3 regions of the Thiocapsa bogorovii genome follow, and region 1 is predicted to be linked to each of the others. Evidence: predicted binding sites of a transcription regulator. Region 1 holds the regulator's gene; each other region holds the start of a gene.
The links. The regulator sigma-54, encoded in region 1, starts transcription at its own class of promoters, with help from an activator protein. The targets are predictions, from matches to a motif close to TGGCANGNTNCNTGCTT.

Region 1 (7,289 bases):
GAATCGGCTCGAGGAGGCGACGCTCGAGCGCAATCGCCTCCGGCAACGAGCGGTCCCCGCCGGTCAAGGGGTGCTTGCGACGGGTCTCGCTGAAGCGCTTGATCAGGGTTTCGGTCTGTGCGTCGAGGAAGAGGACGTCGCAGCCGATACCGCGCTCGCGTGCCGAGCGAACCAGCTCGGGAAGGTGTCGGAGCTCCTCGGGACCGCTGCCCGGACTGGTCCGCACGTCGATCCCGACCGCAGTCATCGTGAAGGCATCGTCGAGCCCCTCGTGCAGTCCGAGAGCGAGATCCTGCAGCAAGAAGAGCGGCAGGTTGTCGATGCAGTAGAAACCCACGTCCTCCAGGGTGTGAAGCGCGACGCTTTTTCCCGAGCCGGACAGGCCGCTGAGGATGACCAGCCTCATCGGCTTGCCGACGGACTGTGCGCGTTCGCGCCCGTGCTCCTCTGCGGGTGGTCCGGTCATAACGGTGATCTCGGCGGGTCGGGTCGATCGATACTGATGGCGCGCGCCTGGCGGTCGACGAAGTCGACACCGGCATCGTAGCCGCGAATGCGCAGTATCTGGTGTCGCACGGCCGCCTCGACCAAGATCGCCAGGTTGCGGCCAGGCGCAACCGGCATCGTGATCTTGGGGACGGCGACCCCGAGAATGTTGCGTACCGAGAGGCTGCCGCTGAGTCGATCGATGCACTCCAACTGCTGCTGGTCGAGCGGCTGGAGATCGATAATGAGGTTCAGCGTCTTGCTGCGCACGACGGCGCCCTCGCCGAACATGGCGCGGATGTTGAGGATCCCCAGACCGCGAACCTCGAGAAAATCGCGCAGGGCTTCGGGACAGGTCCCCTCCAAGGTCTCCGGGGCGATGCGCGCGAAACGCGGCGCGTCGTCGGCGATGAGCCGGTGGCCGCGCGAGATCAGGTCGAGTGCCAGCTCGCTCTTGCCGACGGCCGGATCACCGACCAAGAGGACGCCCATGCCCAAGACCTCGATGAAGACGCCGTGCACCGTGCGGCGCTCGGCGAGCGCATGGGTCAGGAAGTAGCGAAGGTGGTTGATCAGCTCTTCGTCGCCCAGGGAGGAGCCGATGAGCGGCGTGCGTGTCTGCTCGGCGGCCTCGCGGAAGGCGGGCTCCGGTTCGATACCGTCGGAGAAGATGACGGCGGTCGGATGATCCCCGAAGAGCTTCTCCACGGTCTCGCCGAAGGCGGTCCGGCCCAGGTGCGCCAGATAGATCAGCTCGGCATTGCCGATCACCTGCAGCCGATTGGGGTGGATGCAGTTCAGTGAGCCGATGAGCGACTGCCGGGTGGTTCCGGGATCGTCGCCGCGCAGCGGACGCGCGGCCGTCGGCTCCGGCGTGATCCAGCGCAGCTTCAGCCGGGGTCCGGTCTGAGCGATCAGAGATTGAAGGCTTTCGATCATCGCTGGCGGCCCGGCTTGACCGCTAGGTGGCCTTCAAAAGGTCCAGAATCGCCGCGGGCGAGTCGGCGTCGCGCAGTTGCGACCGCGTTGCGGACTCGCTGAAGCGGCCTGCCAGATAGGCGAGCAGTTGGAGGTGCTCCTCGGTCGCCGTCTCCGGAACCAAGAGCGCGAAGGCCAGATCGACCGGCTCGCCGTCGGCGGCGTCGTAATCGACCCCCCGAGTCGTTTGTACGAAAGCCCCGATCACCTGCGAGACCTCTTTGATCCTCGCGTGAGGCAGGGCCACGCCGTGTCCGAGACCGGTGCTGCCGAGGCGTTCGCGCTCGAGGAGGCGCTCGAAGACGTTCTCCGTACTCAAGCGCGGATGGTCGTTGGCGAGCAGCTCGGCAAGGGTCTCGAGCAAGCGCTTCTTGCTGGAAATCTCAAGCCCCTGACCGATTCGGGCCTCGTTGATCAGTTCCGGGCTGAGCATCGGTATCGGCTCCCGTGCGCCGCGGGTAACGGGCGCTTCGGCTGGCTCTTGAAACGGGGCCCGCGCAGCGATGGCGGGCGAGAATATGTGATCATGGATCCTGAGAATCCTCGGATGTCTGGACGGGGTCGGCGATTCCGCCTGCCAACCCTCACCGATCCCGTTCGTATCATGCCTCCGACGGGCAAGAGCGCCCATCGGGGGTCTCGGAGGCGCCTTCGCGACGCCTGGTGCATCAGATCTGATCGGGTTCTTCGCCCTCGCTGATCTTCGGGCTCGTAGCGCGATGATCGTTCTTTTTCTCCTTGTGGCGAAGCACTTGGCGATCGAGCTTGTCGATCAAACCGTCGATCGCAGCGTACATGTCCTCATGGACCGAGTCGGCGAAGAGCTTGTTGCCGTTGATATGCAGTGTCGCTTCGGCCTTTTGGGCGAGCTTCTCGACGCTGAGAATGACGTGCGCGTTGATGACGTGGTCGAAGTGCCGCGCAAGCCGCTCGAACTTCGTGTCGACGTAGCCCTTCAGCGCGTCGGTGACGTCAATGTGATGACCCGTCAAATTGATCTGCATCTGCTGACTCCTTATTGTTCAAAGTGCCTGCTAATCCAGGCGCTTGCGCTCGTTTGAGGGTGGAACCCCCATGGCCTCGCGGTACTTGGCGACGGTTCGCCGCGCGACATTGATCCCCTGATCGGCGAGTTCTTGTGCGATCTTGCTGTCGCTCATGGGCTTTCTCGCGGACTCGCCGGCGATCAGCTTGCGGATTAGGGCACGGATCGCGGTCGACGAGCATTCCCCGCCAGAAGCGGTGTTGACGTGCGAGGAAAAGAAATACTTGAATTCAAAGGTTCCCCGCGGCGTGTGCATGTATTTCTGTGTCGTCACTCGCGATACGGTCGACTCGTGAAGCTCCAAAGCCTCGGCGACATCGCGCAGAACCATCGGTCTCATCGCCTCGTCTCCGTGCTCGAAGAACTCCTGCTGCATCTCGACGATCTTCGCCCCGACGCGCAGCACCGTGTCGTTGCGGCTGGCCAGGCTCTTGATGAACCAGCGTGCCTCCTGCAAATGGCTCTTCAAGGTGACGCCGTCCGCGCTTTGATCGGCGCGCCGGATCAGGCGCGCATACTCGGCGTTCACTCTGAGTTTAGGCATTGACTCGGGATTGAGCTCGACCGACCATCGGCCCTCGCGTTTGCGCACGAAGATATCGGGAACGACATACTGGGCCGGTGCGCCGGCGATCAGGCTTCCGGGTCGCGGATTGAGACGTCGGATCAGGGCCAGCGCTCCGGCAACGGCTTCCTCGGATTCCTTCAGCTGACGGACCAGGGAAGCGACGTCGCGCTTCGCCAGATACTCGAACCCGTCGCGGCAGATCGCCATCGCAGCGTTTCGCCAAGGCGTTTGGGCAGGCAGCTGGCTCAGTTGAATCAGCAGGCACTCGGGGAGATTGCGCGCACCCACGCCCGGGGGGTCGAAGGATTGAATGCGGTGAACAACCGCCTCGACCTCCTCTGCGCTGATCTCGGGATGGTCGACGGTCAGGAGCAGCTCGTCGATATCGATGCGCAGATAGCCGTCGGCGTCGATCGAATCGATAACCGCTTGGGCGATCATATTGTCGCGCTCGCTCAGCCTGCAGAGGTTGAGCTGCCAAGCGAGGTGGTCGAGCAGGGTCTGAGGGCGACTCTGTTGGGCAAAGGGATCGTAGTCCGAGCCGTCGTCGGATCCGTGCGACGTGCTCGGCAGATAGGAGTCGAAGACATCGGTCCAGAGCGTGTCGACGGGCAGCTCGTCGGGCATCTCGTTGGATTCGGCGTGGATCTCGCGGTCGACGGTTTGCTCGACCGCCAGGCGCGGTGTTTCGATATCCTCGCTCTGGATGGTGCCCGTTTGCGGCTGCTCGCCGACGTTGAATCGGTCCGCTTCGTCGCCCTCCTCCAACATGAGGTTGGTGTCCAGCGCCTCCTGAATCTCCTTCTGGAGCTCCAGTGTCGAGAGCTGCAACAGACGGATCGCCTGCTGCAACTGAGGCGTCATGGTCAGGTGTTGGCCGAGCCGAAGCTGGATGGATTGCTTCATGGATCGCGGATGCGCTTTTCGATGTGTTCGATCAGGTAGCGGCCATGGCCAATTCTGCTCGATTCCAGCCGTTTGAGTCCGGTGAAGGCGTCATCAGCCGAGGCATGCCGGCCATCTTACACCCAACATCTCGGAAAGAGCATCCAACGGATGCGCGTGCCGGTGAAGTGGCGGGCTTGCGCTCACATGGAGAAATCTGCGCCCAGGTAGACGTCGCGCACTTGTTGATCGGCCAAGAGCTGGGCGGGGGTGCCTGCCGCGATGACGCACCCCGAGCTGATGATGTAACCGCGGTCGCAGATATCGAGCGTCTCGCGCACGTTGTGGTCGGTGATCAGTACGCCGATCCCGCGATCGCGCAGATGCGAAACGATAGCCTTGATGTCTCCGACGGCAATCGGGTCGACCCCGGCGAAGGGTTCGTCGAGCAGCATCACCAGGGGGTCGACCGCGAGCGCGCGTGCGATCTCCAGGCGGCGCCGCTCCCCGCCGGAGAGGCTCAGCGCAAGCGATCCACCGACATGGGCGATTCCCAACTCTTCGAGGAGGCGCTCGCAGCGCAGGTTACGGTCGGCCCGGGATAGATCGCGGCGTGTTTCCAGGATGGCCAGGATGTTGTCGCGCGCGCTGAGCTTACGAAACACGGAGGGCTCTTGTGCCAGATAGCTCAGGCCGGAGCGTGCCCTCGCATGCATCGGTTTTAGTGTGATGTCCTGCCCGCTCAGCGCGATACGGCCCTCGTCCGCCGGGATCAGGCCGACGATCAGATAAAAACAGGTGGTCTTGCCCGCGCCGTTCGGTCCGAGCAGGCCCACGACCTCGCCGGCATCCACACCGACGCTGACGTCCCGCAGGACCTGGCGTCCGCGGTAGCTCTTCTTCAGATGCTCCGCGCGCAGCGTCGTCGAGCCCGACCCTAAACCGCGTCCAGAGTGAAACGCGTCGTTTTCATGTTGTGTCGGGTTCAAGGATTTTTTCGACCTTTTAGAAGACGCGGTTTGGAATCAAATATTCTGAATACCGTAAACCGTTCCAGCTCAGACAGTTGTCGGAGCTGGCGCAGCCAAGCCACCCCAACAAACGACGCATACCGCACCGGGCGCGGTTTAAGTCCGAGTCGGAATCCGCGATAAGATCGCTCATCCTAAACCGCGTCGCCGCCTAGGCTCTCGGGATTGTTCAAGGGTGGTCTCCGATCAAAGGTCATCGTCTGCCCCGGACGCGGTTTAGCCTCATTCCTCCTCCGGGGTGATGGTGATCTTGACCCGTCCGCTGCCCCCCGCGCGAAAATGGGCGCGCGCGCGATCGTAGACGATGCGCTCGCTCGCGACGCGGTCGGCCCCCTGAATCAGCAAGGCGTCCTCGATGAGGGTGAGCTCGTCCTTGTCGGCGTCGTATTCCATCCGCTTCGCGAAGGCCAGGACCTCGCCCTCGTCGTTGTCGAGGAGCTGTTTGAAGCTCGCCGGGGCGCCGAGTGCGATAATAAAACGCGGGCGGCGGTCGTCGCGATGATAAACGGTCACATGATCTCCGAGGAGTCGCATGCTTCCTTGGTCGACTTGAACGTTTCCGACATAAATGCTGGTGTTCTCCGCCTCCAGAACCTCGACGTCGTCTGCTTCGATCAAGATGGGTTGGTTCGCATCGTCCTCGAGCGCTGCCGCCGGGGCGCTCGCGAGGCCAATGACGAAGGCCAGGGTCGCGGCCGTGACGGTGTCCCGCCGCCGGTCGTAGAATCCTCTCTCGCTCATGGCTCCTCGTCCTGCTCGGGCGCAATATAAAGATATGCGCGTCCGTCGAATTGGGCACGCACGGGCTCGTCGTACCAGAGGCGCATCCCGGTGGCGTTCAGCCGATCCAAGGCACTGGTGACCTGGACCGGCCGGTCCGTCTCCGCGAAAGCCTTCTTGTGCCAGATACGCATCAGCTCGGTCTCCATGTGGGTGTCGGGCCGGCTCGCGTCGCCCTTGCGCTCGAGCTCCACCGCCCCCTCGAGCAGAACCTCCTCGCCGCCGGGGAGGACGAGGCCGGTGTCGGCGCGTGCGCGCCACGGCTCGACGGCGGTATCGCCCTCGCGCTGATAGAGGGTCATGCGCGGGCGATCGAGCTCCGAGACATCCTCTTCGACATACTGGCGCAGCTGGTCGGCGACCAGGCTCCGGCTCGGTTTCCCCATGTCGTCGGTCTCTACGGCGTTGAAGCGCGAAACCACATAATCCGGCAGCCGAGCACGCTCGACTTCAGGTGCCGGCGGCTCGGGCTCGGGGCGCAGTTGCCACCACCCGAGCAGCCCTGAAGTCACGAAGAAGGCGGCGAGCGTCCACTGCCGTGCGGACCAGACCGGTAGATCGCTGACCCGGACACGCCCGCTCATTGCGTCCCGGCGATGATCCGCGCCCACGTGCCCTGAGCTTCCATGATCAGCTCGCAGACCTCGCGGGCAGCCCCACGACCACCGCGCGCTTGAGTACAGAGATGGGCATGACCGCGCACCAGATGGTGGGCGTCGGCGACCGCAACGGCGAGTCCGACCCGACGCATGACGGGAAGATCCATGAGGTCGTCTCCGACATAGGCGATCGCCTCGTCGCCGAGGGACAGCTCCTGCTTGAGCGCCTCGTAGGCCGGAAGCTTGTCGCGGCAACCTTGGAAGAGGTGCTCTACTCCGAGGCCCTTCATGCGGATACTGACCACCTGCGAGGTTCGGCCCGTGATGATTCCGATCTGCACCCCGCTCTCCTGGAGCATCACCATACCGTGTCCGTCACGCGAGTTGAACGCCTTATACTCTTGGCCGTCGTCGCCGAGATAGAGGCTGCCGTCGGTCAGAACTCCGTCGACGTCGAAGATGACCAGGCGGATCCGCGCGGCGCGTTCGAGGATGTCTTGCATGGGATCGGTCCTCTTTGGTGTCGAGTCGGGGGGCGGGGGAGCCTTCGGTTTCTAGCTTCCAGCCTCCTGCCATCAGCTTTCAGCTTCCGGGTATCAACTTTCGGCTGGCGGCCGGCGGTTTTCTCACATGACCCCGGCGCGCAGTAGATCGTGCATGTTCAGTGCGCCGACGGGTCGGCCGGTGTCGTCGATGACGAGCAGCGCGTTGATGGACCTCGACTCCATGAGCCGCAGGGCTTCGGCGGCGAGGGCATCGGCCTTGATCGTGATGCAGTCGGGGGTCAGCACGGCGTCGATGGCGGTGCGATGGACATCGATCCCGCGGTCGAGCGCGCGTCGCAGATCGCCGTCGGTGAAGATCCCGGCAAGACGGCCCGCGTCGTCGACGACGGCGCTCATGCCCAAGCCTTTGCG
Region 2 (7,289 bases), 560 kb from region 1:
GACGAAGGCGGCGCGTGCGCGTGGCGAGTTGTAATGGATGGCGTCGGCGATCAACTCCTTGCCGGTGCCTGATTCGCCCCGTATCAGGACGGTGGTGTTCCATTTCGCGACTTGGCGCACCTGATCGAAGACCAGGCGCATGGCGTCCGTATGGCCGATGATGCTGTCGAAGCCGTGGGTGCCTTTGACCTCGCGACGGAGCTTGTCGCGCTCCTCGCGCAAGGCTTGCTGCTCGGCCTCGACGGTCCGGGCGAGACGGACCGCCTGGCCGATCAGATTGGCGACCATCTCCAGAAAGCGCGCCCGTTCCTCGAGCAGTCCGTCGGCGAAGGGGGGCTGCGCCGCGAAGACACCGATCGCACCTCCTTCGCCGAGTCGGATCGGTACGCCGATGAAGGGGAGGTCCGGGTCATAGAGGCTGAGTCGATCGAGGAAGCGGGGCTCGTCGCCGATGCGCGGCAGGATCCAGGGACGATTACGCGAGAGGATGCTGCCGATGATGCCCTCGCCGGGCCGATAGGCGATGCGGTCTGCGGCGTTCTGGTCGTCGGTATGGAGCGCGCTGATCAAGAGCTCGCCGCGATCCTCGCTCAGGAGACTGACCATCCCGTGTCGAAGGCGGCCGCGCTCGTGCAGCACGCCGAGCACCTCGCGCAGGGTCTGGCGCAGATCGAGGGAACGGCTGAGCACCGAGCTCACCTCGAACAGTGCGCTGAGTTGGGATTCGAGCAGATCCAACCGGCAGGCCTGCTCGGCGCTGCCGGGGACGGGGAAGTCGGCGTTCATGAGGGTCCGTGCAAGCTCAGTCGTCGTCGGGGACAGCAGTCAGTGACAGGCGAATCCGACAGCCATCGGTCATCTTCGGGTCGACCTCGATACTGCCTCCGTGGGCATTCACGATCTCTTGACTGAGCGCAAGACCCATACCGGCCTTGCCGCGGCGGTTGCGCCAGCCGATGTAGAAGGGCTCGAACACCTTGTAACGGTCTTCGGTCGGGATCCCCGGGCCGTTGTCTTCGATCTCGACCTCGACGGCTTCGTCGACCCGGCGGGTCGTCAGGCGCAGCTCGCGGTGTGCGCGGTTGGTTTCGCAGAGCGCCTGAATGGCATTGTCGAGCAGGTGCTTGAACAAGGCGCGCAGTTGATTCTTGTGGCCCGGCAGCTCGGGCAGAACATGCGCCGGGCGCCAATCGACCACGATCCCCGTGGCCAAGAGCCGGTCGGTCTCTAGCTCCAGGACCTGGCGCAGGAGCTCGTTGACGTTGACCATGACCCCGGCCTCGCGCGGCTCCTCGGGCAGCGCCGAGGTCAGCGTCGCGAGTGCCTTGGCCCCCGAGACGCTGATCTGGTCGAGCATCCCGGCGAGCGTGTCGACGTTGCCGGCACCGCCGCGGACCATGGCCGCGGCGGCGTTGATGACGTTGAGCGGAACCTGGATCTGATAGATGGCCGCGGCGAGGGCCTCGCGCATCCCGTGCATCAACTGCTGCTCGGCGAGCCTGGCGCGTAGGTTTTCCAGATGGGCGCGCTCGATCTCGCGCCTCCGCGCCGTGACCTCGCTCGCGAGGAGCAGCAAACGCCGGTCGCCGGGGACCTGTCGGCCGAAATAGGTCCGAGCGCTGGCGTCCGTCTCCTCGACCGGGGTCCCCGAGCAGGCGAACCAGCGCGGCCCCATCGAGCCCGGGATCTCGATGGCGACCTCGACATCCTTGAAGCCTCGCCCATCCAAACAGGCGGCGAAGGCATCCACGCCGAGCTGCTCGCTGACCGCCGCGCGCAGAACATCGGCCGGCTCCTTGCCGCGCAGATCCCCGAACAGCTTTTTGTACTCTTGATTGTCCAGGATGATCCGGCCCTTGCTGTCGAGCAGGACCACGATCACCGGGGCCGCATCCAGGACCGTCTCGATGCGCGCCTTCTGTTGACGCAGCGCCCCCTCGAGCTCGTGGACCTTGGTCGCGTCCCGATGCATCCCGAGGAAGTACTGAAGATCCCCTTCGCGGTCTAGGACCGGGGAGATGATCAACTCGGCTAGATAGTCGCGGCCCGCCTTGGTGCGGTTGACCAGAGTGCCCGTCCAAGTCTCCTTGCGCTGGATGGTTTGCCACAGCTGTTGGTAGACGCTGGGGGGGGTCGCGTTGCTCGAGAGGATCGACTCGTTCTGTCCCAAAACCTCCTCGCGGCTGTAACCGGTCAAGGTTTCGAAGGCACGATTCGCATAGAGGATCGCCGCTCTATGGTCCGTGATGGAGATAGCCACGGGCGACTGCTCGACCGCTTCGAAGAAGAGGCGGGGAGGCAGCGGATCCAACGCATTGCCGCCCATCAGGGTCAGCGCCTCGACAACCTCGATCGGGGTCCCGTCCGGCGGCGAGGCCAGAAACTCGCCGAGCGCGTTGATGACGACCTGCTGGACGGTGTCCGGGGCTTCTCGGACCGGCACGGCGCTCTCCTGAATCCTGTACGTGGGCTAAAGTTAAAGCAATTATAATGCCATAAATGACAGCTGCGCGTGTGGCACATGACGACCCCGAGTCCGCTCGGACAGCGCAGCGCATGTCGTCGGCCCAACGCTCTCAGTCGGAGGCGCCCCTGTCGATACCCCTGTCAGTTTTACGACATTTCGATGCAACTGCAACCGTGATCTCTGTTGTCACCGCGACAGCCCGGCTCCGGAGGGATGACGCCGAGGAGCGAGACGGACGCGCCGGCGGGATGCCGGCTGTTCCGCGCCGCACGCTCCCCAGGCGAGGTCAATCGATTGATGAAGCGACGATTTCGGTCTCCAGCGCCATCTGGAAGGGCGCCGATCGATCCGGTGCGCGCGTCGCACTCGGTTGCTGGCACCGCATTTGCTGCTGCTATGGCATCAAGGTCGCGACGCAAGGGCGTTCCACCGATGGGCGAGTATGTGATGCTGATTCTCGGCACGGCGTTGGTCAACAACGTCGTGCTGGTCAAATTCCTGGGGCTCTGTCCCTTCATGGGGGTGTCGAACAAGCTCGACTCCGCCTTGGGGATGGGTCTGGCCACCACCTTTGTGCTGACCTTGGCCGCGGTTGCGAGCTGGCTGCTCGAATGGTTTGTGCTTCAGCCACTGGATATCGGTTTCCTCCGCATCCTGACCTTCATCCTGGTGATTGCCGCGGTCGTGCAATTTACCGAGATGGCGGTGCGCAAGCTTTCGCCCGCCCTCTACCAGGTCTTGGGGATCTTCCTCCCCCTCATTACCACGAACTGCGCCGTGCTGGGCGTGGCCTTGCTGAATGTCCAAGAGGCGCATGGATTCCTCGAAAGCGTCCTCTACGGGTTCGGCTCGGCCCTTGGGTTCACCTTGGTGATGCTGCTGTTCGCCGGCATGCGCGAGCGACTGGCTCTGGCGCAGGTCCCGGCAGCCTTCACCGGGACACCGATCGCCTTTATCGCAGCCGGGCTCCTTTCGCTGGCCTTCATGGGATTCGCCGGGCTGGCATGAAACTGCGGAACGCGGTCGGCGCGACAGGCAAGGATCGGTGAAGCGCTCGAACTCTTGTCCGGTCAGCGGCCATGGCGGGACGCGTTCCGGAGGGCGAGAGATCGATGAAGGGGTGCGCTGCACGGGTGTGACGATTTTCGAGACGGATGCCGACGGGGTTCGGGTCGGGTTTCGGAGGGCAGCGGACCAGCAGTTCCTTGGCCGCCTAGAAGGGCACAACCAACATGACGGATTCTTAAACGAGATCGGAACACGATGATAGCCGCGATCTTTAGCCTCACGACACTCGGCCTGATTTTGGGTTGGCTCCTGGGCCTCGCCGCACGCTATCTGAAGGTCGAGGGGAATCCGCTCGCCGATCGGGTCGTGGAGCTGCTGCCCGGCTCGCAGTGCGGTCAATGCGGCTATCCCGGATGCGCGCCGGCAGCGGAGGCGATCGCCTCGGGCGCGGCCTCGGTGACCATCTGTCCGCCGGGCGGACGTGCCCTGGCGGAGGAGCTCGCGGGTGTGCTCGGGGTCAGCGTCGACCTCTCCGGAGTTGCCGACAAAGCGCCGGCGATCGCACACATCCACGAGAACCTCTGCATCGGCTGCTGCAAATGCTTCAAGCGCTGCCCGACGGACGCGATCATGGGGGCCAACAACATGATCCACAGCGTCTTCGCCGACGCCTGTACCGGGTGCGAGCTGTGCTTCGACGTCTGCCCGACCGAGTGCATCGAGATGCGCCCGGTCACGCCGACCCTGCAGACCTGGTATTGGCCGAAGCCGAGCGCGCTGGCGCCATTAGGCGGGCCACCAGCTTCGGTTTTGGCTGATGGCGGGAGTCAGGAGGCACCCCCCGCGCAACGCCCTAAAGATCGAGACGCAGAGGCAAGAAGGACCCGACGATGAAACTCTTCAAGATCCGCGGCGGCGTGCATCCGCAAGACAATAAGCACCTCGCGGCCGGGCAGGCGATCGAGGACCTGCCGATGCCGGCGTTGCTGCACATCCCGCTGCAGCAGCATATCGGTGCGCCTGCCAAGCCGGCCGTGCGCCGCGGTCAGCAGGTGGCCAAGGGCGAGCTGCTCGCACTCAGCCAGGGCGCCATATCGGCGCCGGTGCATGCGCCCACCTCGGGGCGGGTGATGGGGGTCGGGAGCTACCCGGCGCATCACGCCTCCGGGCTTTCGGTGCGGACCGTGACCCTGAAGCCCGACGGCGAGGATCGTTGGTCGGACGAGATTCAAGGCGTTCCCGATCCCTTTGCGCTTGCGCCGGAGGAGATTGCTGCGCGTGTCGCAGCAGCCGGCATCGTCGGAATGGGGGGCGCGACCTTCCCGTCCGCGGTGAAGCTGAATCTGCGTACCCGCTACCGCCTGCATACCCTCGTGATCAACGGGGCTGAATGCGAGCCGTATCTGACCTGCGACGACCGGCTCATGCGCGAGCATGCCGAGGAGGTCATCGACGGGGTCAGAATTATGGCGCACGCCTTGGGGGTCGACCGGATCATCGTCGCCATCGAGAACAACAAGCCCGAGGCGCAGGCCGCGATGGCGCTGGCCGCCTCGGCGGATCCGCGGATCCGCATCGCCCGCTTGCCGACGCGTTACCCGATGGGGTCCGAAAAGCATCTGGTGCAGTCGCTGACCGGGCGCGAGACACCGGCGCGCGGACTGACCGCAGATATCGGTGTGGTCGTGCACAACGGCGCCACCGCCTTCGCGGTCCACGAGGCGCTGCGCTGGGGTCGGCCGCTGGTCTCGCGTGTGGTGACCGTCAGCGGCGGGGCCGTTTCGCGGCCGCGCAACCTGCGCGTGCCTCTCGGAGCGCGAGTGCAGGATCTGCTTGAGCACTGCGGCGGCTTCGCGGAACAGCCGGCGCAGCTTATCAGCGGCGGTCCCATGATGGGCCAACCGCTCCCGAGCACGCGCGTTCCCATGGTCAAGGGCAGTAACGGCGTGCTGGCACTCACGACCGCCGAGGTCACCCGGCATGAGCCCATGCCCTGTATTCGTTGTGCGACCTGCGTGCAGGCGTGTCCCTGCGGACTGGTACCGCTCGACATGGCTGCCCATACCCGTGCAGGCGATCTGGAAGGTGCCGTGAGCCTCGGACTGATGGATTGCATCGGTTGCGGATCCTGCGCCTACGTCTGCCCGGCCCATATCCCGCTGGTGCAGTACTTCAACTATGCCAAGGGCGAGATGGCCGCGCGCGGACGCGCCAAGCAGAAGATGACCGAGACCAAGCGGCTGGCCGAGCAACGCACCGCCCGGATGGAGGCGATGAAGCAGGCCAAGCGTGAGGCGATGGCGAAACGCAAGCGCGAGGCTGCGGCGAAGAAGGCCGCCGAGACAGCCGAGACCGATGCCGCGATCGCGACATCCGGGGCGGCAGCCGAGCCGCCGACCATAAGAGCGGAGGCCTAACATGCAGATCGAGACCCCGGCCTCGAGCGCCGGCCCCTTCGCCCACGCCCGCACCAGCATCCAGCGCACCATGAGTTTGGTGATGCTGGCCCTCTTGCCGGCGACGCTCTTCGGATTCTGGCAGTTCGGCTGGCCGGCGATTTTTCTCTTCTTCGCCACGATCGGTACCGCGCTCCTCGCCGAGTCGGCTTGTCTGAAACTCGCCGGAAAGTCTCAGCGTCTTTATCTGCTCGACGGCTCGGCCCTGCTCGCCGGTTGGTTGCTAGCGGTCAGTCTGCCGCCCTGGGCGCCTTGGTGGATCGGTGCGATCGGAGCGGTGATTGCCGTTGTGGTTGCCAAGCATGTCTTCGGCGGGCTCGGTCAGAACCTCTTCAATCCGGCGATGGTGGCTCGGGTGGCCCTGTTGATCTCCTTTCCTCTGGAGATGACCAGCTATGTCCAACCCATGCCGCTGTTCTCCGCCGATGCGCCGGGGTTCCTCCAGAGCGTCGCGATCAGTCTCGGTCAACCGGGCTTCGATGCTGTCTCCGGCGCCACGCTCCTGAGTCATGTTCGAACCGAGCTGAGTCAGGGCATGAGTCTGTCCGAGATCATCCCCGACATTGCCTACCTGGTGTCGGGTGCCGTCGGAACCATCGCCGGCAGTATGGGCGAGACCTCTGCCCTGCTGATTCTGCTCGGTGGGCTCTTCCTACTGGCCAATCGGGTCATCACCTGGCACACGCCGGTGGCGATGATCGGCAGCCTCGCGATCCTCGCGACCCTGATGAATCTCTACGACCCCGAGCACTATGCCGGGGCCCTCTATCACATCGTCTCCGGCGCGACGCTGTTGGTCGCCTTCTTCATCGCGACCGATCCGGTGACCTCGCCCGTGTCCAAGCTCGGCCAGATCGTCTTCGGGGCCGGCTGCGGGGTCCTGGTCTATGTGATTCGTACTTGGGCCGGCTACCCCGAGGGGGTCGCCTTCGCCATCCTGCTCATGAACGCCTGTACCCCGATGATCGACCATTACATCCGGCCGCGCGTCTACGGACGCGATCGGCGGGGTACGCCGATCGAATACGCCGACAACGCAGAGATGCGCCAATGACGTCCATCGCCCAACCCAGCTATCGAAAACGCATCGGCTACCAGGCGGGTTTGCTTGGGGGCTTTACGCTGATCGCCGCGGCCCTCCTGGTGATGGGCGATATCGCCACGCGTGACACCATCGCGCTACGAAAGGCCGAGGATCTCAAGGCGTCGCTCGCGGAGGTCATTCCGCCGGCGATCCACGACAACGATCTGCTGGCCGATCCGCTCACGCTGGAGGGTCCGGACGGCGAAACGCTGATTGTCTACCGCGCGCTCCAGGGCCTGCAGGTCACGGGGCTGGCCTATCGGATCAGCGGCGT
Region 3 (7,289 bases), 460 kb from region 1:
CGAGCGCGGCCGCCGCCGTCGCGACCTGAGTCACCAGCATCGCCATTCCGGCACTTTCGTTCGCGGCGACGGCGCTACCGGCATTGAAGCCGAACCACCCCACCCAGAGCATCGAGGCGCCCATCAGGGTGTAGCCCAGATTATGCGGAGGCATGGCCGTATGCGGATAGCCCCTGCGCTTCCCCAAGACCAATGCGGTGACGAGACCCGCGACCCCCGCATTGATGTGCACCACGGTGCCGCCTGCGAAGTCCAGAACGCCCCAGTCCCACATCAGAGCCCCGTCGCCGCCCCAAACCATATGAGCAATCGGCAGATAGACGACGGTGAACCAAAGCCCCATGAACCAGAGCAAGGCGGAGAATTTCATGCGTTCCGCGAAGGCGCCGACGATGAGAGCCGGGGTAATGATGGCGAAGGTCATCTGAAAGGTGGCAAAGACAGTCTCGGGAATGGCCGCCGTGAGGCTCTCGCGTGTCACCCCGCCGAGTAGGACCTTATCCAATCCACCGATGAAGGTGTTGATGTTGAGAACACCCGACTCCATGCCCTGCGTTGAAAAGGCGAGGCTATAGCCGTAGAGAACCCAGAGAATCGTCATGAGTGCAGCGATAGCGAAACACTGCATCAATACCGAAAGGACGTTCTTGGCGCGCACCAAACCGCCGTAAAAAAGCGCCAAACCCGGGATGGTCATGAAGAGAACAAGTGCCGTCGCCGTCAGCATCCAGGCCGTATCGCCGCTGTTCAAAACAGGCAGCTCCTCGGCCTTCGCCAGTGCAGGCATCAGCAGCCAGAGAGCCGCCAAAGCCGGTACGGCCAGTCGTCGCGGTTCCAGTGTGTACATCGTTGCGATCCTCTCGGCGACGACTAGAGTGCGTCCGATCCGGTCTCGCCGGTGCGAATGCGGATGACCTGCTGCAGGTCGAAAACGAAGATCTTTCCGTCGCCGATCTTGCCGGTGCGCGCCGCACTGCTGATGGCCTCGATCACCTTCTCGACCATCGAATCGTCCACCGCGATCTCCACCTTGATCTTGGGGAGGAAATCCACGACATATTCGGCACCGCGGTACAGTTCCGTGTGTCCTTTCTGGCGACCGAACCCCTTGACCTCGATGACAGTGATACCGGATACGCCGATGTCTCCGAGTGCCTCGCGGACGTCGTCCAGCTTGAACGGCTTGATAATGGCTGCAACCAATTTCATTGCAATTTAGCTCCTGTAGAGGCCAAGGGCTAACCCTTGGCCGAGGGATTGGAATCGCGAGTGCGAGGCGGGGTGCTTCAGAATTCCTTCAACCAGCCGACCCAGAACTGCGGATCGTCGTTATAGGTATCGCGTCCGACTTGGTCGTAATTCAAGCTGAAGGTGCCGAAATCGCCGGCTTCGCGACTGATGGTCACACCCCAATGGCCGTAGTCGTTGCCGCCGTCGTTGTAATCGAAATCATAATAGCCGCCGCGAAGCCCGAGACCGAAATCATAGGGCAGTGCGAAATCGAGACTGGCGTAGTAATACCAGTCACCTTCGACGAAGAGCGCTTCACTGGAAGGCACGCCGGGCGCGTCGTCGGCCTGACCATAGACCGTGTAGGCCAGACCGGCCGTCAACCATTTCCAAGTCGCACTGCCGCCGATTTCCGCGAAATCGAGATCCTTGCCGTCGGGATAGGCGTAATAGATGGCGTTGACGTCGAAGCTAAAATCGTCGTTGATGGATTTGCTGAAACCCAAGTAGCCATCGAGCTCGTACCCGGGCGAATCAGAGGTCGTGACATCGAATGTTTGGCCCTCGAAATCGACTTCGTAATCGACGCTGCTTCCGAAATCGACGTTTGAGGCCCAGGTACCCGCGTAGAAGCCGCTGCTGTGCTCGTAATCGATCCCGCCCTGAACAGCCGGGCCGTTGTCGGTCTGAGTCAGGCCACGGAAGAAGTAGTTGCTGACGACGCCGATATTGGCGCTGAAGTTATGCGTCTCGTCGGCCGCGGCGTTCTGGAAAGCGCCCGCGCTCACGGCGAGCGCCCCAAGCGCGAAAGCGGTTCCGATGCGTCGTGTTGTCATTGCTGTGTGCCTCTCGATGATGCGGGCTTGCTAGTCGAGGTTAGAAGAGACCGGCTGGTGCCCGAGTGACCGCGCCGGTTGTGACGTTGTGATGTCGAAATAAGCAGATAGCGTGCCATTAGGCAATCGCGCCCCAAGCAAGAGGCGTTTCAGCATCATGTTGCAAGCGCGCAACTTTAAACCGCACCAAACCAAGGCATGAGCGGATGCCTCGAAGAACCGAGCGCACCAGAAGGGTGCGGCGATGTGAGCGTCAACCGACCGTCGACTCACTTTCCCCTTGAGCCGGCCCGTTTACCGAGCGCTCGTTGGTTTTTCCGAAACAGGGGGCGTCCCGCAGGCGTCGGGACGAGTTGCCGGTGCCGCATAGCGGTCATGAGGACAAGGAGGCGCAACACCGACCGGCGCGCGCGGGGCGTTCAACCTGGTCCCGGCAGTTGAGCAGCGCTCGGAGGCGGCCCGCGCGATGTTCGTGGATCGCAGGGGCCTTCACCGGGCCGCGAGCCATCGAACCAAAGCGATCGTCAAGGCCGCCATGACCTTGCGTGACGTGCGCAAAGTCACCTGACGGATCCAGTCAATGCGGCGATAACCCCCGTGCGCTCGGTATATAATGGCGGGCAGTTGAGTTGCCGCGCCTCTCGCGACGCTGAAGTCGTTGCGGGATCGATCCGAGTATCCCCGCGTCCACGCCGGACCCACATGCCAACCTAAGGCCGCAAGTCAGGAGTAAACCCCATGCTGGATCCTAAACAGCTCGACGATCTCGCCCAGCGCCTCGCATCGGCGATGCCGAAAGGCATTCAGATGTTGCAGGAAGACATCGGCCGCAATCTCCGAGCGTCGCTCGAGTCCGGACTCGACAAGCTCGACCTGGTCACCCGCGAGGAGTTCGACGTCCAATCGGCCGTCCTGGCGCGCACCCGCGAGAAACTGGCTGCGCTCGAAGCACGCATTGCAGAGCTGGAGCGCGCGCACCCATCGGCACGTATAGAGGTGGATTGACCTCCCGAGAGCAAGCACGCTCGTGGCCCTCTGCATCCTGCACAGCCGTGCGCGGGTCGGTATCCATGCCCCCGCAGTAACGGTCGAGGTCCATCTTTCAGGAGGGCTGCCCTACCTTTCGATGGTCGGCTTGCCGGAAATGGCGGTCAAAGAGAGTAAGGACCGGGTGCGCGGCGCACTACTGAACGGCCGATTCCAGTTTCCGATGGGCCGGGTCACCATCAACCTGGCACCCGCTGATCTGCCGAAAGAGGGCGGGCGCTTCGACCTTCCCATCGCGCTCGGCATCCTCGGCGCCTCCGGACAGATCGCTACCGAGCGGCTCGAGCAGTACGAATGGATCGGGGAGCTGGCACTCTCGGGAGCCCTGCGACCCGTCAACGGCGTCTTGCCCGTCGCCGTGGCGGCACGCGAGGCGGGCCGCGAGCTGATCCTGCCGGCCGAGAATGCGGCCGAGGCGTCGCTGGTTTCAGGGCTCGACATCCGACCGGCGCGGCATCTCATGGAGGTTTGCGAGCATCTCAACGGTGCGCGTGTGCTGCCGACCTTCGAGGCGAGCGAACGGATTTTCGTCGAGCCCGTCTATCCCGACCTCGCGGAGGTCAGGGGTCAGGAGCATGCGAAACGGGCTCTGGAGATCGCCGCCGCGGGTGGCCACAGCCTCCTCTTGATCGGCCCGCCCGGCACCGGAAAGTCGATGTTGGCGAACCGCCTCCCCGGACTATTGCCGCCGCTGAGCGAGGACGAAGCGCTGGAGGCGGCGGCGATCCGCTCGGTGAGCGACCGCGACCTGTTCGACCCGGCGCGCTGGCGCGAGCGCCCGTTTCGCTCGCCGCACCACACGGCATCGGGCGTCGCGCTGGTGGGCGGCGGCAGCAACCCGCGGCCGGGCGAGATCTCGCTCGCGCATCAAGGGGTCTTGTTCCTCGACGAGTTGCCCGAATTCGACCGCAAGGTCCTGGAGGTCTTGCGCGAGCCCCTGGAGTCCGGACATATCGACATCTCGCGGGCGGCACGACAAGCACGCTTTCCAGCGCGATTCCAGCTGATCGCCGCGATGAATCCCTGTCCATGCGGCTATCTCGGCGACAACAGCGGGCGCTGCCGTTGCACACTTGACCAGGTCGGACGCTATCGGGGACGCATCTCCGGGCCGCTGCTCGACCGGATCGACATGCACGTCGAGGTCCCGAGACTGGACCTTTCTCGGCTTGGCGAATCCGCCTCGGAGACGCGGGAGACGACAGCGCTCGTGCGCAGCCGAGTGGATGGTGCACGGACCCGCCAGATCGCGCGCGCGGGCAAGGCCAATCATGCCCTCGGACCCGCCGAGATCGAGCGCGACTGCGCCCTGGAACCCGACGGCCAACACATGATCCAGCAGGCGATCACCCGCCTGGCCCTTTCGGCGCGCGCCTACCACCGGATCCTGAAAGTGGCTCGGACGATCGCGGATCTCGATGGACTCGCGCGGATCGAGCAGCGACATCTCGGCGAAGCAATCGGTTACCGTCGGCTCGACCGCGGCAATCCGGCACCCACCTAAACCGCGTCCAGAGCGACATGCGTCATTGTCATCATGTATTCGGCCTTGAGGACGTCACCACCCTTGCTGGAGACGCGGTTTAATATTCTAAATTTTTTCAAAGCTTTAAACCGCGCCAGCCCCGACTATTCTCATGTCTACCGGGGCCGACCCCACCCAAAAACATCACGTACCGCGCTGGGCGCGGTTTAGACTCGAGACCATGCTCCAGCTCCAAACACTCAGCCTGCGCCGCGGCCCGCACCTCTTGATCGAGGGGGCCGATGTCACCGTCTATCCGGGTCAAAAAGTCGGCCTGGTCGGCTACAACGGTTGCGGAAAATCGAGCCTCTTCGCACTGTTACTCGGGGAGCTCCACGCCGATGCCGGCCAAGCCACGATCCCGGCCGGCTGGGAGGTCGCCCATGTCGCCCAGCACACCCCGGACAGCGAGGGTGCGGCGATCGATTTCGTACTCGACGGCGACGCGGAGCTACGCCGGATCCAGGCCGAGCTGGCGCGCGCCGAGGCGGCCGGCGATGGACTGCGTCAGGGGGAGCTGTTGGGACGCCTGGAGGCGATCGACGCCTACGGTGCGGAAAGCCGGGCGGCGAGACTTCTGCACGGGCTCGGCTTCGCTCCCGGCGACGAGCGCCGTGCAGTCAACAGTTACTCGGGCGGTTGGCGCATGCGTCTCGCCTTGGCGCGTACCCTCATGTGCCGCTCGGACCTCCTGCTGCTCGACGAGCCGACCAACCACCTGGACCTCGACGCCGTCATCTGGCTCGAAGGCTGGTTGAAGGCGTATCCGGGAACGCTGCTCTTGATCTCGCACGACCGCGACTTCCTCGACGCCGTCACCGGGCACATCCTGCATCTCGACCGCCAGCAGCTGACGCTCTACGCTGGAAACTACTCCGCCTTCGAACGTCAACGCGCCGAGCGGCTCGCCCAACAGCAAGCCGCGAGCGAGCGCCAACAGCGCGAGATCGCGCACATGCGCAGCTTCGTCGAGCGCTTCCGGGCCAAAGCCACCAAGGCACGTCAAGCGCAAAGCCGACTCAAGGCGCTCGAGCGCATGGAGCTGATCGCGCCGGCGCATGTCGACTCGCCCTTTCGATTCGAGTTTGCTCCGGCCGAGAGTCTGCCGCGCCCGCTCTTGCGCCTGGACGAGGTCGCGGCAGGCTATGGCGAACGGCCCGTGATCGAGGGGGTTGGGCTGAGCCTGAACCCCGGGGATCGCATCGGACTGTTGGGGCGCAACGGGGCCGGCAAGTCGACGTTCATCAAGGTTTTGGCCGGCGAGCTGACCCCGTCGATCGGGCGTGTGGAGCGCGCCCAGGCCTTGAAGATCGGCTATTTCGCCCAGCACCAGATTCATCAGCTTCACCTCGACGACAGCCCGCTCGGCCATCTGCGGCGTCAGGATCCGAACGCGACCGAACAGGCTTTGCGCAGCTATCTGGGCGGATTCGGCTTCGAAGGGGATCGCGCACTCGGCCCGGTCGGCCCGCTCTCGGGCGGCGAGAAGGCACGGCTGGTGCTCGCACTGATCATCCGCCAGCGGCCCAATCTGCTTCTGCTCGACGAGCCGACGAACCATTTGGACCTGGAAATGCGGCATGCCTTGACGGAAGCCCTACAGGGCTTCGATGGGGCCTTGGTGCTGGTCTCTCATGACCGTCACCTTCTGCGGGTCACCGCCGACACGCTGCTCCTGGTCGATGCCGGTGCAGTGCGACCGTTCGACGGAGATTTGGACGACTACCCCGCTTGGCTGGCCAACAACGACCCGAGTCGCAGCGGCGAGACAACACGCCCGACCGGCGCCGCATCGAGCGCCGCGGCCGACGGCAACGAGCGCAAACAACAGCGTCGTCAGGCGGCACAGTCGCGTCAGACCCTGCAGCCGTTGCGAAAGCAGGAGAAGACGCTGGAGAAACGCATGGAAGCGCTTGCAGCCCGTCGCGCGGCGCTTGAGCAGTCACTCGCCGATCCGGACCTCTATGCCTCAGAGGCCAAGGCGCGATTGCTCGCCCTGCTCGACGAGCAACGCCAGGTCAACGCCGACCTGGAAGCGACCGAGGAGGCCTGGCTCGAGGTCAACGAGGCAATCGAGCAGGCTCGATAGTTGCTTAATTGACCCGACGAGACCGTCAAGGAGACCTTCACCCAGCGACCGATTCCGCTCGACCGAGCTGTTCACGCCTCTCGCAACCGCTGCGAACCGGCACCTCGGATCGAGCTCAACCCCAACCGATCAAGGATCCAGCGGCGCCATGTCACCGTTTAAAAACATCATCAGTGCCCGACCGAACGAGCAGTTCTTCGACCTCCCCCCGCTGCCGATGAGCCCGGAGGGTATCGCACGCGATTTCCAGCACTACTACGCCTATACGTTCGGTCGGGATCGCGACTGTCAGTCCGCCTACTATCCTTACAAGGCGCTCGCGATCGCACTGCGCGACCGTCTCATGGAGCGCTGGAAAGGCACGCGACATGCCTATGAAGACGCGGGCTGCAAGCGGACCTATTACCTGTCGCTGGAGTTCTTGATGGGACGCACCCTCTCCAACGCGATGCTGAATCTCGGCGTCAGCGATGCGGCCGCCAAGGGGCTGTACGACCTGGGTATCTCTCTGGAGGAGATCGCCGGCAACGAGCCCGACGCTGGCTTGGGCAACGGAGGCCTC

Region 2: a site for sigma-54 is predicted at 2,842-2,858, ahead of rsxA (electron transport complex subunit RsxA). Genes of this name have one in related genera too.
Region 3: a site for sigma-54 is predicted at 2,168-2,184, ahead of LT988_RS11925 (TorF family putative porin). Genes of this name have one in related genera too.

The regions. Positions count from the first base shown of each region.
Region 1 is NZ_CP089309.1:3,094,705-3,101,993, reverse strand. It holds gene rapZ (RNase adapter RapZ) at 1-406, opposite strand, end outside; gene hprK (HPr(Ser) kinase/phosphatase) at 463-1,425, opposite strand; gene LT988_RS14025 (PTS sugar transporter subunit IIA) at 1,448-1,897, opposite strand; gene hpf (ribosome hibernation-promoting factor, HPF/YfiA family) at 2,133-2,468, opposite strand; gene LT988_RS14015 (RNA polymerase factor sigma-54) at 2,499-3,983, opposite strand; gene lptB (LPS export ABC transporter ATP-binding protein) at 4,166-4,882, opposite strand; gene lptA (lipopolysaccharide transport periplasmic protein LptA) at 5,216-5,734, opposite strand; gene lptC (LPS export ABC transporter periplasmic protein LptC) at 5,731-6,357, opposite strand; gene kdsC (3-deoxy-manno-octulosonate-8-phosphatase KdsC) at 6,354-6,875, opposite strand; gene LT988_RS13990 (KpsF/GutQ family sugar-phosphate isomerase) at 6,999-7,289, opposite strand, start outside.
Region 2 is NZ_CP089309.1:2,534,639-2,541,927, reverse strand. It holds gene nifA (nif-specific transcriptional activator NifA) at 1-786, opposite strand, end outside; gene nifL (nitrogen fixation negative regulator NifL) at 803-2,443, opposite strand; gene rsxA (electron transport complex subunit RsxA) at 2,900-3,475, shown strand; partial or broken gene rsxB (electron transport complex subunit RsxB) at 3,731-4,258, shown strand; gene rsxC (electron transport complex subunit RsxC) at 4,366-5,892, shown strand; gene LT988_RS11505 (RnfABCDGE type electron transport complex subunit D) at 5,894-6,985, shown strand; gene LT988_RS11500 (RnfABCDGE type electron transport complex subunit G) at 6,982-7,289, shown strand, end outside.
Region 3 is NZ_CP089309.1:2,630,556-2,637,844, forward strand. It holds gene LT988_RS11915 (ammonium transporter) at 1-847, opposite strand, end outside; gene LT988_RS11920 (P-II family nitrogen regulator) at 871-1,209, opposite strand; gene LT988_RS11925 (TorF family putative porin) at 1,287-2,066, opposite strand; gene ubiK (ubiquinone biosynthesis accessory factor UbiK) at 2,805-3,071, shown strand; gene LT988_RS11935 (YifB family Mg chelatase-like AAA ATPase) at 3,094-4,617, shown strand; gene LT988_RS11940 (ATP-binding cassette domain-containing protein) at 4,820-6,727, shown strand; gene LT988_RS11945 (glycogen/starch/alpha-glucan phosphorylase) at 6,876-7,289, shown strand, end outside.